One region of the Rahnella sp. EDr1-12 genome, then DNA from elsewhere that is predicted to be linked to it. Evidence: predicted binding sites of a transcription regulator. Region 1 holds the regulator's gene; the other holds the start of a gene.
The links. Region 1 encodes Fur, which represses iron uptake genes when iron is present. Its sites were predicted from a motif close to ATAATAATGAGAACNACTATCAA; they were not measured.

Region 1 (7,631 bases):
CATTCGCGACGATCTGAACGAGAACGCACCGCGAGCCATGGCTGTTATCAATCCGGTTAAAGTGATCATTGAAAACTTTACCGGTGATGACGTGCAACAGGTGAAAATGCCAAACCATCCGAGCAAGCCGGAAATGGGCACCCGCGACGTTCCTTTCACCCGCGAGATTTACATCGATCAGGCTGATTTCCGCGAAGAAGCTAACAAGCAGTACAAGCGTCTGGTGCTGGGCAAAGAAGTGCGCCTGCGCAATGCGTATGTGATTAAAGCGGAACGCATTGAGAAAGATGCCGAAGGGAATATCACCACTATCTTCTGTTCTTACGATATCGACACGCTGAGCAAAGATCCTGCTGATGGCCGCAAGGTGAAAGGTGTGATCCACTGGGTTTCCGCCACTGAAGGTAAGCCAGCAGAATTCCGTCTGTATGACCGTCTGTTCAGCGTAGCGAACCCCGGTCAGGCAGAGGATTTCCTGACCACCATCAACCCGGAGTCTCTGGTTATCGCTCAGGGCTTCGTTGAGCCTTCTCTGGCAGGGGCGCAGGCGGAAGTCAGCCTGCAGTTCGAGCGTGAAGGTTACTTCTGTGCCGACAGCCGCTATTCCAGCGCGGAGCATCTGGTGTTTAACCGCACCGTCGGTCTGCGCGATACCTGGGAAAGCAAACCGGTTGCCTGATTGAAGTAAGACTTATTTTTAACGCAGCTTCGGCTGCGTTTTTTTATGCCTTAAGCAATATCGAAATTGATTTCTGTCGCGAATTAATGTGTTTATGATGCGCACTTTTTAGCGGCTCTGATTAAATATCGCTGAAAGCTGAAACGTGTAAACCACAGACTTATCTTTTTAGTTATTTGATTCTTAATTGTTTTCACTTTTTTCCTCGCTTAAATTCCCACAAAGTTCTTTCTGTAATACTTTTTCATCTTTATGTGCACTTTGTCATATTTCAGAGATCAATGATGAATTACTCATTGATAATTCGCGTCGCGAAAAATACTCTACCCTTGCTTTTACGGTGACGTCTCTGACGCCCGCTTTTAATACCCGTTTGGGTTTTGCAGTTACTTTTTAGTCAAAAATGAGGAATTTCTATGCACAAGCACCTTAACCGGGGCAGGGGATCGGCTTATCTGAAACCTGTGATGTATTCTCTGGCCGGCACCTTATTGGGTGGCGGATTAATGTTTTCTGAAGAGGCAAACGCGGCGGGCTTTATTGATGATTCGACGCTCACTGGTGGCGTGTATTACTGGCAGCGCGAACGTGATCGCAAAGATCTGAATAAAACCAAAGAAGAAACCCGCCCCGACGGCTCTAAAGTCACCGTCAACAACTCTGATTACGATAAATACGCCACTAACCTTTCTCATGCCACCGCCAACCTGAATCTGGATTTCTCCTCCGGTTATGCGTGGGATATGTTCGGCATCGACGTTGCGGCTTTCACGGCAATTGAAATGGCCGAAGCCAGCGACAGCGGCCACCCGAACGAAATTGCATTCTCCTCAAAAAATCACGCCTACGATGAAGATTACTCTCGCGATAAAGGCGGAGTCAGCCTGTATAAAGCTGCCGGTAAGTTTAAGTACGGCGGCTTCTGGGGCCACGCGGGTTACATTCAGCCGACCGGCCAGACCCTGATTGCGCCGCACTGGAGTTTCATGCCGGGCACGTATCGCGGCGCAGAAGCCGGATATAAACATGATTTCGGCGAGCCGGGCGAACTGAGTTTTTCCTACATGTGGGCGGATGAATATAAATCACCGTGGCATCTGGAAATGGATGATTTCCGCCAGAATGACAAAAAAACCGGTGTTTCCTATATTCACTCGCTGGGCGCGAAATACGACTTCAAAAATGATCTGGTGCTCGAAGCCGCCTATGGCGAAGCGGAAAGCTACGTCGATCAGTATTTCGCTAAAGCCTCTTACAAACTGGATCTGCTGGGTAACCCGCTGACCACCAGCTACCAGTTCTACGGTGCAGAAGACCGCATCAGTGATAAAAACGATCCTAACAGTTTGTACGACGGGCTGGCATGGTTGCAGGCTCTGACGTTCGGTTACACCACCGGCCAGTTTGACTGGCGTCTGGAAGGGACGATGGTCAAGGCGGAGGGGAATCAGGGCTACTTCCTTCAGCGTATGACCCCAACGTATTCCTCGTCCAATGGTCGTCTCGATGTGTGGTGGGATAACCGTTCAGACTTCAACGCCAACGGCGAAAAAGCGGTATATGCCGGAGTTTTATATGATCTGGCGAAATGGGATCTGCCGGGCTTCGCGGTCGGCGGTTCTTATGTTTATGCATGGGATGCCAAGCCAAGCACCAATGCGGCTTATGACCAAAGCCAGCGTCTGAAAGAAAGTGCGTGGAGTCTGGATGCGCTTTACACCCTTCAGGAAGGGCGCGCCAAAGGCACGTTGTTTAAATTGCATTACACCCAGTATGACAACCATTCAGATATTCCGAGCTGGGGCGGTGGTTACGGCAACATCTTCCAGGATGAAAAAGATGTGAAATTTATCGTTATCGCTCCATTCACTATTTTCTGAGGTCACTATGTCGATGAATAAATTACTGCTGATCGTGACCACGTCTTTATTGCTGGCCGGTTGTTCCCAGACGTCAGGGCAGGCTGAAGATGCCAGACTGCGTAAGGCTTACAGCGCCTGCATCAACACTGCCGAAGGTTCGCCGGACAAACTTGCATCCTGCCAGGCGGTTCTTAACGTTCTGAAGGAAGAGAAAGCTCACCAGCAGTTTGCACAACAGGAAACGGTACGCGTGCTGGATTACCAGCGCTGCCTGACGGCACGCAAAACCGGTGACGGGCAGGCTTACGCCGCCGATTGTGGAAAAATCTGGAAGGAAATTAAAGCCAATAACTCACCCGTGCCGGTGCAGTAGACCTCATCAATCACCTGAAGGTGAGACAGAAAACCCCGGCTTGCCGGGGTTTTTTATGTCTGTCATCGCTGATAAACGGGCATAAAAAAACCGCTTTTCAGCGGTTAATTTTGGTCGATATCAACGAGCCCGGCAGATTACTGCGCAGGTTTATCATTGTGCAAAGAGTCATCTTCGCGGCAGTCGCCTGCTTCACAGTGGCCGTACAGGTACAGGCTGTGGTTGGTCAGTTTGATACCGTGTTTTTTAGCAATTTCGCGCTGACGACCTTCAATGTATTCGTCACGGAATTCAATAACACGGCCACAATCTAAGCAAATCAGGTGATCGTGATGGTGTTGCTGAGTCAGTTCGAACACGGACTTGCCGCCTTCGAAGTTATGGCGGGTCACGATACCGGCGTCATCAAACTGGTTCAGAACGCGGTAAACCGTCGCCAGACCAATCTCTTCACCCATATCAATCAATTGTTTGTACAGATCTTCCGCACTAACGTGATGACCTTCCGGCGCTTGCAACACTTCCAGGATTTTAAGGCGCGGAAGCGTGACTTTTAAGCCGGCTTTCTTCAGTGCGGTGTTGTTGTCAGTCATGCGGATTCAGTCCTGTTACTATGTGCTAATCAAGTTGAGGCATGGAGCCTGTGGCATCAGCGGCACAAAATTCTTCGATTAGGATCCTTCTTTTAACGGAAGTGTGCCGATCCCCTAAACGATAGCCTGTTAATAAAGATCACTAAATGCCAGTCACATAAGACAATGCAACGACTTGATCGATAGAAAAAACAGATGAACTCAGTGTACCTTGATACCACCGAAAGTAACAATTTTGTTGTGGCTAAATTGTTAATTTCAGTAATAGTTTGGCCCTTCAATTGTAGAATAAATCCTCAGGGCCAACAGGGTTTTTAGCCAATAATTTCTGAAAGGCTCAATTCTTCAGTAATTTGCTTAACCCAGGCGTCAACGCGCTCATTGGTTAATTCCGGCTGACGGTCTTCATCAATAGCCAGTCCGATGAAATGTTTATCATCTGCCAGACCTTTGGATGCTTCGAAGTGATAGCCTTCGGTTGGCCAGTGACCCACAATCACCGCGCCGCGTGGCTCAATGATGTCGCGCACGGTGCCCAGCGCATCACAGAAATATTCTGCGTAGTCTTCCTGATCGCCGCAACCAAACAGCGCAACCAGCTTACCTTCGAAATCTATCTCTTCCAGGCTTGGGAAGAAGTCGTCCCAGTCACACTGAGCTTCACCGTAATACCAGGTTGGAATACCGATCAGCAAAATATCGAATTTTTCCAGATCCTCTTTGCTGCTCTTCGCAATGTCATGCACCTCTGCAACATCTTTACCCAGTTGTTTCTGGATCATTTTTGCGATGTTTTCGGTGTTACCTGTATCGGATCCAAAGAAGATTCCTACTACGGCCATAAGATGTCTAACCTCTTGTTCTCAATGATAAGCCCTACATTGCAGGCAATAATAGTGCTGATAATAGCAAACTCGTGAGGCGGAGAATATGCTTCTGCTCGCCTTCTTAACTGACGAATAAGTTTATCGGGCAATCTTTTTAAGTGGTATCGCCTTCGTGTGCTTTTAATCCAGATAAAATCCTCAAAATTGACGGGGTTAAAAGCAAAGTGAAGAAATATATCTTAACAATACTAAATTTTAAGCACGTCCCGCCGATAGATGATGCGAGAGCAATCTCAACATAATAAAGAAATCGATGCCCGGAGAGGTGTTCAAACATGTCCTGGGGCACTTGCCTGATGGTTACTTGTCTTGATTCTCCGCATCCCCCTCAATCCTCAGACCAGAAACAGTCATGTTTCGAGAGAGGCATATCGTGCAGTTTTTAAAAAATATCACCATCAGGGCCGCGTTATTAACCATTCTTGGCGTTTTCTGCGTTATGTGGGCGGGTGTATCCCTTTACACCGTCAACTCACTGAATACGCTGACGCAAAACACCCGCAACAGTTCTGAGCTCGTCAACAATATGGCGCTGATCAGCAAAGGAAATGATCAGTATTTTCGTACCGTAACCCGCTTAAGCCGTGCGGTGTCGCAGCTTCAGGCCGATCCGACCAAAGGGCCGGAAATTTTTGATACCGCAAAACAATCCCTTGAAGCCCTGACGCAGGCGCAGGCGGATTTCAAAGCGGCCCCGCATCCGGGGCTGGAAGATTCAGCGGTTCAGGAATTACTCACCAGTTGGGAAAGTCTGATAACGCAGGGCGTGAAGCCGTTATTTGAGGCGGCCAGCAGCAAAAATATCGATGCGTACAATCAGCTGGCGCAGTCTGGCGTTCCGGCGTTAAGCCGTGATTTCGGGGCTGCCATGCAAAAAGTCAGCAGCCAGATCGCGGTGGATTTCAGCGCGGCGCAAACGGAGTCTAATCATCTGACTAATCTCAGCAAAGTGATTCAGATCACCGCGTTTGTTATTGGGCTGATTATCCTGCTGCTGACCGATCGCTATCTGGTGATGGCGTTAGTCAAACCGCTGGATAAACTCCGCGATCAGTTCGCGCTGATTGCCAGTGGTGACCTGACGCATAGCATGGAAGAGTTCGGTAAAAACTGCGCCGGTAAGTTGATTCCTTTGCTGAACATCATGCAAGCCAGTCTGGTGAATACCGTTCAAACCATCCGTAACTGCACGAACAATATTTACCAGGGCGCGTCTGAAATTTCTGCCGGCAATAACGATCTCTCTTCCCGTACCGAAGAGCAGGCGTCTGCGCTGGAAGAGACGGCGGCCAGCATGGAAGAGCTGACAGCCACGGTGAAACACAATGCTGACAACGCGCATCACGCCAGCCAGCTGGTGATAGAAGCTTCTACCACGGCGCAGAAGGGCGGCAGTATTGTCGCGGATGTGGTCAGCACCATGAAAGATATTTCAGGCAGCTCGAAGAAAATCGCGGAGATTACCTCGGTCATCAACAGTATCGCCTTCCAGACCAACATTCTGGCGCTGAATGCCGCGGTTGAAGCCGCCCGTGCAGGCGAACAGGGCCGCGGGTTCGCCGTGGTCGCCAGCGAAGTGCGCAATCTGGCACAGCGTAGTGCGCAGGCAGCAAAAGAGATTGAGTCGCTGATCAGCGAATCCGTTTCCCGCGTTGACAGCGGTTCCAAACTGGTCGAAAACGCCGGTCAGACCATGAATGAAGTGGTGCGTTCGATCACACACGTCACGGATATTATGGCCGAAATCGCGTCAGCATCTGATGAGCAAAGTAAAGGCATCAGCCAGGTAGCTGTGGCCGTGACGCAGATGGACAGCGTCACGCAGCAGAACGCCGCGCTGGTTGAACAGGCGTCTCAGGCCGCCGTCTCTCTGGAAGAGCAGGCTGCATTGCTGAACAACGCCGTCGCGACCTTTAAACTCAGCGACAGCGTGACGCGCGTTGGGGCAAAACCGACCGGTAAGATGCCAGCGCCGTTATTGCGACCGGACACAGGAATGATGTCGGCGAAGGGTGCTGAAAACTGGGAAACGTTCTGAGTGGGAAGAAGGAAGTTAGCCGGGAATAAGTAAGAAAAAACAAACGGGTAGCCTGAGAAGGTTACCCGTTTTCAATCAGCCTTCATGACCGTTAAGATGCGCAAGCAGCATCTCTTCAATCAATTCGCTACGACTGATATTGCGTTCTTCTGCCAGCTTATTGAGGGTATCAACAGCATCGGCGTTCATTTTCAGCTCCACGCGACGCAGACCGCTCGCTTTATCGCGGCGTAACTGATTGCGCTTGTTGATCCTGAGCTGTTCATCACGGGATAGCGGATTTGTTTTTGGACGCCCCGGACGGCGGTCATCTGCGAACAGATCAATCGTCGTGCGATCCAGTTGTTCTTTTGCCATAGGTAGCGGTACAACCAGGGAAGTTTTTACATCGGAAAACGGCAAGCCGATTCCTGACGAGCGTTTCACACATTTTGGGCTAAGAAACCCTGACCCAATTCACCTCCCGCCACTCGACCTGAGTGAAACGGGGCGGCAAAAATTATAGCGCGCAATCATACCCTAGCGCGCCTGGGGTTCACAACGCCTGATTGCCCTGATTTCATGATAACTTCTGACGTTGTGCAGACTTTTTGCACAATTTATCCCCAGGATGTTAAACCTCAGGCTGCATCGATGAAACGATGCACAGCGCGCAACACCGCCTCAGGTTTTTCCGCATGCACCCAGTGACCGGCACCGGCCACCACATGCGCTTTCGCCTGCGGGAACTGGCGGGCAATGGCGCTGCGATATTCATCCTGTACATACGGCGATAACCCGCCACGGATAAACAGCGCCGGGTGATCCCACGCCGGGACGTCTTCCCAGCCGGTAATGGTGTCGTATTGACTGAGCAACACCGGCACGTTGAAGCGCCATTCTCCCTGCGCGAACGATTTCAGCAGGAACTGGATCACACCGTCTTCCTTTATATGCTCGCGCATACACTCCGTGGCGGACGTGCGGTCGCGCAGCCCTGTTTTCGTTACTGCGTTGATCGCCGCAAAAATCTCGTCATGGCGGCGCACATGGTAATCCACCGGCGCGACATCTATGGCAATCAGCTTTTCGATGCGATCGGGGATAAGCGCCGTCAGCGCCATCGCCGCTTTTCCGCCCATTGAATGGCCAATAACGATGATTTTTTGGAAACCGACGTCATCCAGCGTTTCCACTAAATCCTGCGCCATCGCGGCGTA
Region 2 (7,631 bases), on a different contig from region 1:
CATAAAGTTGCTTTGCAAACCATTGCCAAAGGCGGCGATATTATTCGTTATGGTGAAGTGATTGGTTATGCCGTGCGGGAAATCGCCCAGGGCGGCTGGATCGACGAATCTCTGGTCGAACTGCCGGTCGCTCCGGAACTGAACAGCCTGCCGCTGGCTACCCGCGTTCCCCCTGCGTTGCCGCCGCTGGAAGGCTTCACGTTTGAAGGCTACCGCAACGAAGACGGCAGCGTAGGCACTAAAAATCTGCTCGGCATTACCACCAGCGTTCACTGTGTGGCGGGGGTGGTGGATTACGTAGTAAAAATCATCGAGCGTGATTTACTGCCCAAATTCCCTAACGTCGATGGCGTGGTGGCGCTGAATCATCTGTACGGATGTGGCGTGGCGATCAACGCACCGGCAGCGGTCGTCCCGATCCGCACCATTCACAATCTGGCACTGAACCCGAACTTTGGCGGCGAAGTCATGGTGGTCGGCTTAGGTTGTGAGAAATTACAACCTGAACGCCTGCTGGAAGGCACGCCGGATGTGCAAGCCATTTCCCTCGACGACACCCATATCGTCCGTTTGCAGGATGAGCAGCACGTCGGCTTCCAGTCAATGGTTGACGATATACTGACTGTCGCGCAGTTCCATCTGGAACGGCTGAACCGTCGTCAGCGCGAAACCTGTCCGGCCTCTGACCTGGTGGTCGGCATGCAGTGTGGCGGCAGCGACGCTTTCTCCGGCGTGACTGCCAATCCTGCCGTGGGCTTTGCCTCGGATCTGCTGGTTCGCTGCGGCGGCACGGTGATGTTCTCTGAAGTGACGGAAGTGCGCGATGCGATCCACCTGCTGACTCCGCGTGCTGCTGACGTCAGCGTCGGTAAACGCCTGCTGGAAGAGATGGCCTGGTACGATAATTATCTGTCCCTCGGACAAACCGACCGCAGCGCCAACCCGTCGCCGGGCAACAAGAAAGGCGGACTGGCTAACGTGGTCGAAAAAGCACTCGGTTCGATTGCGAAATCGGGCACCAGCGCAATTTCAGAAGTATTGTCTCCGGGGCAACGTCCGACCAAAAAAGGCCTGATTTTCGCTGCGACGCCAGCCAGTGATTTCGTCTGCGGAACGCAGCAACTGGCCTCGGGCATCACTGTGCAGGTCTTTACCACCGGGCGCGGCACGCCGTACGGCCTGCTGGCGGTGCCGGTGATAAAAATGGCTACCCGCACCACGCTGGCGAACCGCTGGCATGACCTGATGGACATCAACGCCGGTACGATCGCCACCGGGGATGCCACCATTGAAGACGTCGGCTGGGAGCTGTTCCACTTTATTCTGGACATCGCCAGCGGTCGTAAAAAAACCTGGTCCGATACCTGGGGTATTCACAATGCGCTGGCGGTATTTAACCCGGCGCCGGTGACCTGATCTGCCACATCACCAAAGCAAAAGGCCAGCAATGCTGGCCTTTTTTATGCTTCGGATCTGAAGGATAACTTACTGAGCCGCTGCTGCGCCCGTCTGTTCTGCACCTACCAGCCCGACTTTCAGATAACCGGCTTTACGCAGGTTATCCATCACATTCATCAGCGTTTCGTAGTCCACCGTCTTATCTGCACGGAAGAAAATCGTACTCTGCTTATTGCCCTGAGTACGCTGATCGAGCATGGCAGTCAGGTTGTCGCTATTTACCGGGCTGTCGCCGAGGAACAGCTGTTTGTCCGATTTCACCGTCAGGAAGATCGGTTTCTCAGGACGCGGCTGCGCTTTCGCCGTGGAAGCCGGTAAATCTACCCGCACATCTACGGTGGCCAGTGGCGCGGCGACCATGAAGATGATCAGCAGAACCAACATAACGTCGATAAAAGGCGTGACGTTGATGTCATGCATTTCACCGCTTTCGTCGATATCGTCGTTTAACCGAATAGCCATAATCTGTTCTTATCCTACGCGTAACTGACCTGTCTGACCGCGCGGCGCATCGCCTTCGCTGGCAGCCAGATCCAAATCACGGCCCTGTAACAGGATAATCTGCGCCGCCACGTCGCCAACCTGATGACGATAGGAAGTGATGGTACGGGCGAAAATGTTGTAGATAACCACTGCAGGGATCGCAGCAACCAGACCCACCGCGGTCGCCAGCAGAGCTTCTGCAATACCGGGTGCCACAACGGCAAGGTTAGTGGTCTGGGTTTGGGCGATACCAATGAAACTGTTCATGATGCCCCACACGGTACCAAACAGACCGACGAACGGAGAGATCGCGCCGATAGTGGCGAGGATCCCATTGCCCCGGCCCATGTGACGCCCGGCAGCACCCACACGACGCTCCAGACGGAAACCGGTACGTTCTTTAATGCCGTTGTTGTCGGTGGAACCGGCAGACAGCTCGAGTTCATTTTGCGCATCGCGGATCATTTGTGCGCTGATGCTGCTGGCGGCGAAACTCTCAGCCTGCTCGGCAGCTTCGTCCAGCGTACGCACGGAAGACAACGCATCAAATTCACGGCGCATACGGCGTTTAGCGCTGAACACTTCGGAGCCTTTGCTGAACAGCAAAGCCCAGGTGACAACGGACGCCAGCAGCAGGCCGATCATGACAGTTTTCACCACCACGTCAGCATGATGGTACATGCCTAATACGGACAGATCGGTAGGGATGACAGGAGCTTCCGCTGGTGCGGATTGCATAACCGGCGCGGGCGTGGTGTCTGCCGCAGCAGGTGCCGGTTGCGTGGTTTCAGAAGTGACAGCATTCGCCGCCGGCGTCGCAGGTGCAGCCATTGCATTACCGCTCAGGCCAACCACCAACATTAACGACATCAATACTGAGGTCGTTTTTTTCATCTTATTGCGAGCCGTTTTCACGCGTCGCCTCCAGCCAGAATCAGTGTATATGGGTTAAATAACGCCGAATTGTATCAAATAAAAAGACCTAATTGATAGTCGTTCTCATTATTATTTACATTGTCCCGCCTGCTGACGCGGGTGTCCTTGACGGATGACAAGGTTTTGAGTCTTTGGTCAATACTTCAACAGTTATACACGGGTCACACTTTTGCAAAAAATCCCGCGGTAAATCAATCGCCTGAACATAATTATCAAAGACAAAACAATGTTTTAAATATTAAGTAACAGCATTTTACATTTGTTATTAATTTGTGATAACGCTCAAATACCCGGCAGTTATAAATAAGGTAAGGTCTATGTACCGGGAAAGACCACACACCGGGATTTCCAGTATCCATTTAATTTATAAGACAATTTATAAGATTCGCATGAGGTTCCGTCAGCGCACGGCGCGCCAGACCGGTTCATTTTCGCTGTAACTTTTCATTCCCTTACTGAATTCCCCTGGAGACAAACTGATGAAAATGCAAAAAGCACTTCTCAGCCTTTGCCTGAGTTCCGCGACCCTGTTATTCACTTCCGGCCTGTCAGCACAAACGTTGAAAGCCGCCGACGTGCATCCGCAAGGTTACCCGAACGTCGTTGCCGTCCAGCATATGGGCGAAAAGTTGCAAAAACAAACAGACGGACGCCTTGAAATCAAAACCTTCCCCGGCGGTGTGCTGGGCGACGAAAAGCAGGAAATTGAACAGGCGCAGCTCGGTGCGCTGGATATTATTCGCGTATCAATGACCCCGGTGGCGTCGATCCTGCCCGAAATCAACGTGTTCACCCTGCCCTATATTTTCCGCGATGAAGATCACATGCACAAAGTGCTCGACGGTCAGATTGGCAAAGAGATCGGCGATAAAATTACCAATAACCCGAACTCCCGGCTGGTATTTCTCGGCTGGATGGATGGCGGGACCCGCAATCTGATCACCAAAGAACCGGTCGTCAAACCGGAAGATTTGAAAGGCATGAAGATCCGCGTTCAGGGCAGCCCGATTGCGCTGGCAACGCTGAAAGCCATGGGAGCAAACCCGGTCGCTATGGGCGTCAGTGAAGTGTTCAGCGGTATGCAAACCGGGGTTATCGACGGCACGGAAAACAATCCGCCAACCTTCGTCGCGCACAACTACCTGCCGGTGGTGAAAAACTACACCTACAGCCGTCATTTCATTATTCCTGAGCTGTTCCTGTACTCAAAAGTGAAATGGGACAAGCTGAAACCGGAAGATCAGCAATTAATCCTGAAACTGTCAAAAGAAGCCCAGGATGAGCAGCGTGAACTGTGGAAAGCCTATAACGAAAAAGCCCTCGCCACCATGAAAGCGGGCGGCGTGAAATTTTACGACATCGATCCGGCGGCCTATGTTCAGGCCACCCAGTCCGTTCGTGATGAGTTCGGTAAAGACCATAAAGATCTGATGCAGCAAATCGCTGACGTTCAATAACCACTGTCTCTGACACGGGCAGCTCCCGCTGCCCTTTTCCGACACTCACCGGGGGAGACTTTATGATTTCCGGATATCACACCCTGATGGACATTCTTTACCGCGCCGCAATGTGGCTTGCCGGGATTGCATTATTACTGATGGTCGCGGTGATCCCCATCGGGATATTCGCCCGCTACGTCATGAACAGCGCACTGTCATGGCCTGAGCCGGTTGCCATCATGTGTATGGTAACGTTCACCTTTATCGGCGCGGCCGTAAGTTATCGCGCGGGTTCTCACATCGTGGTCGCGATGGTCACCGACCGTCTGCCTCCTGCACTGAAAAAGTTCTCGGCGCTGCTGTCAGATCTGATGATGCTGGCGATCAGCATCTTCATTTTCTGGTACAGCCTGCATTTGTGCAGCGAACTGTGGCTCCAGCCAGTGGCGGAATTCCCGCTGCTGACCGCCGGAGAAACCTATTTACCGCTGCCCGTGGGCTCTGCCCTGACGATCTTATTCATCATTGAGCAGATCATTGCCGGGCCGCAGCATCAGCGCCCTGTCGTGATGCTGGGAAATTCCGACGCCTGACCCGGAGAGACTTATGGATGCACTCATTTTACTGTTAACGCTGGGGGTGATGCTGGCGATCGGCGTGCCGGTGGCTTACGCCGTTGGCCTCAGCGCGCTGGCCGGTGCCTGGTGGATCGATCTGCCGCTTGAAGCACTGATGATCCAGCTGACCAACGGCGTGAATAAGTTTTCACTGCTGGCGATCCCGTTCTTTATTCTGGCCGGCGCGATCATGGCTGAAGGAGGCATTGCCCGCCGGCTGGTGAGTTTTGCCTATATCTTTGTCGGGTTCATTCGCGGCGGTCTGTCGCTGGTGAACATTGTCGCCTCAACCTTTTTCGGCGCGATCTCCGGCTCATCGGTGGCGGATACCGCGTCGATTGGTTCGGTGATGATCCCGGAAATGGAGAAGAAAGGTTATCCGCGCGATTTTGCCGCTGCGGTCACGGCCAGCGGCTCGGTGCAGGCGATCCTCACGCCGCCGAGCCATAACTCGGTCATTTACTCGCTCGCCACGGGCGGTACGGTGTCGATCGCCGCACTGTTCATCGCCGGTATTTTGCCCGGTTTGCTGCTCAGCCTGACCCTGATGGTGATGTGCGTCGTCTTTGCGCATCAGCGCGGTTATCCGAAAGGTGAACGCGTGCCGTTTCGTCAGGCACTGAAGATTTTTATCGACACGCTGTGGGGCCTGATGACCGTCGTCATCATCATGGGCGGAATTCTCAGCGGTATTTTCACCGCCACGGAATCTGCCGCCATCGCCTGTCTGTGGTCATTTTTCGTCACGATGTTCATTTACCGCGATTACAAATGGAGTGAACTGCCGAAACTGATGTACCGCACGGTGAAAACCGTCAGTATCGTCATGATCCTGATTGGCTTCGCGGCCAGCTTTGGCGCCGTGATGACCTACATGCAATTGCCGATGCGCATCACCGAATTCTTCACCTCGATCTCCGACAACAAGTACGTGATCCTCATGTGGATCAACATCATGCTGTTGCTGATCGGTACGCTGATGGACATGGCGCCGATCATTCTGATCCTGACGCCGGTCCTGCTGCCGGTGGTGTTATCACTGGGCATCGATCCGGTTCATTTTGGCATGATCATGCTGGTGAATCTGGGGATCGGGCTTATCACCCCGCCGGTCGGGTCGGTGCTGTTTGTCGCCAGCGCGGTCAGTAAACAGAGCATTGAGAAAGTCGTCAAAGCCATGCTGCCGTTCTATTGCGTGTTGTTCCTGGTGCTGATGCTGGTGACCTATATTCCTTCGATTTCGCTCTTCCTCCCCAAACTGTTCGGCGTCTACACCGGATAAAACCTCTGCCAGGCCCGTCATTTCTGACGGGCCTTTCCTTGTATAAAAGATTGGCTGAAATTTTCTCATTCAACCGGCAAAAACCTGATCCTGTGATTTCATCATGTTAAGTTAATGAGATATCAGCGGATGCCAGAGAGCATCGCTCTACAAAACAGGGTGAAACACGGATTATGTCGTCGAAGAAAATCGAAACCGCGCTGATAAGCGCCGGACGGGACAAGAAGTTCACGCAAGGTTCGGTCAATGCCGTCATTCAGCGCGCCTCCTCGCTGGTGTTTAACACCGTGGCGGATAAAAAAAACGCCACCGCCAACCGCGCTAACGGAGAATTGTTTTACGGTCGTCGTGGCACCCTGACGCATTTCTCGCTGCAGGAAGCGATGGTCGAACTGGAAGGCGGCGCGGGCTGCGCGCTTTATCCCTGCGGCGCCGCGGCGGTCAGTAATGCGGTATTGTCATTTGTCAGCACCGGCGACCACATTCTGGTGGCCGGTTCCTCTTACGAACCGACCCAAGATTTCTGCGAAAAAGTGCTGAAAAAACTCGGCGTTTCCACCACCTATTTCCCGTCCGATATCGGCGCAGATCTCGGTTCTCTGATGCAACCGAACACCCAGGTCGTGTTTCTCGAATCACCCGGTTCTATCACGATGGAAGTGCCCGATATCCCGGCCATGGTGGCGTCCGTGCGCGCGGTGAACCCTGATGTTGTCATCATGATCGACAATACCTGGGCGGCGGGCATTTTGTTTAAGGCGCTGGAGTTTGACATCGATATTTCGATTCAGGCGGGTACCAAATATATCGTCGGGCATTCCGATGCGATGATAGGCACGGCCGTTTCCAATGCCCGCTGCTGGGAACAGTTGCGCGAGCATTCTTATCTGATGGGGCAGATGGTCGATGCCGATACGGCCTACGTCGCCAGCCGGGGGCTGCGCACCATGGGCATCCGCCTCAGGCAACATGAGGAAAGCAGCCTTCGTATCGCGCAGTGGCTGGCAGAGCGTCCGGAAGTGGCGGTAGTCAACCATCCTGCCCTGCCTGGCAGTAAAGGTCATGAATTCTGGAAACGCGATTTCACCGGCAGCTGCGGTTTGTTCTCGTTCGTGCTGAAACAGCGCCTGAGCACGCAGCAGCTTTCCGATTACCTTGATCACTTTGAACACTTCAGCATGGCCTACTCCTGGGGCGGATTTGAATCGCTGGTGTTAGCCAATCAGCCGGAAGAAATTCAGGCGATCCGTCCGGCTGAAACCGTTGATTTCACCGGTACGCTGGTGCGGCTGCACATCGGGCTGGAGCATTGTGATGATTTGATCGCCGATCTGACCCTGGCGTTTGAACGAATCGGCACTGCCTGAGCCTCAGGGATTGCGACGTACCGCGCAGATCGTTAAGGTATCTGTCGGA

Region 2: exbB (tol-pal system-associated acyl-CoA thioesterase) is a predicted target of Fur. The motif match lies at 2,928-2,950, and genes of this name have one in related genera.

What each region holds. Positions count from the first base shown of each region.
Region 1 covers NZ_JBLZNY010000001.1:1,055,301-1,062,931, reverse strand. Annotated here, with positions in the region: gene glnS (glutamine--tRNA ligase) at 1-679, shown strand, start outside; gene chiP (chitoporin ChiP) at 1,147-2,559, shown strand; gene chiQ (ChiQ/YbfN family lipoprotein) at 2,573-2,914, shown strand; gene fur (ferric iron uptake transcriptional regulator) at 3,052-3,507, opposite strand; gene fldA (flavodoxin FldA) at 3,822-4,349, opposite strand; gene ACO0U8_RS05015 (methyl-accepting chemotaxis protein) at 4,768-6,432, shown strand; gene ybfE (LexA regulated protein) at 6,508-6,789, opposite strand; gene ybfF (esterase) at 7,053-7,631, opposite strand, start outside.
Region 2 covers NZ_JBLZNY010000005.1:219,769-227,399, reverse strand. Annotated here, with positions in the region: gene garD (galactarate dehydratase) at 1-1,416, shown strand, start outside; gene exbD (TonB system transport protein ExbD) at 1,486-1,920, opposite strand; gene exbB (tol-pal system-associated acyl-CoA thioesterase) at 1,930-2,835, opposite strand; gene ACO0U8_RS19475 (TRAP transporter substrate-binding protein) at 3,357-4,334, shown strand; gene ACO0U8_RS19470 (TRAP transporter small permease) at 4,397-4,909, shown strand; gene ACO0U8_RS19465 (TRAP transporter large permease) at 4,923-6,215, shown strand; gene metC (cystathionine beta-lyase) at 6,389-7,582, shown strand.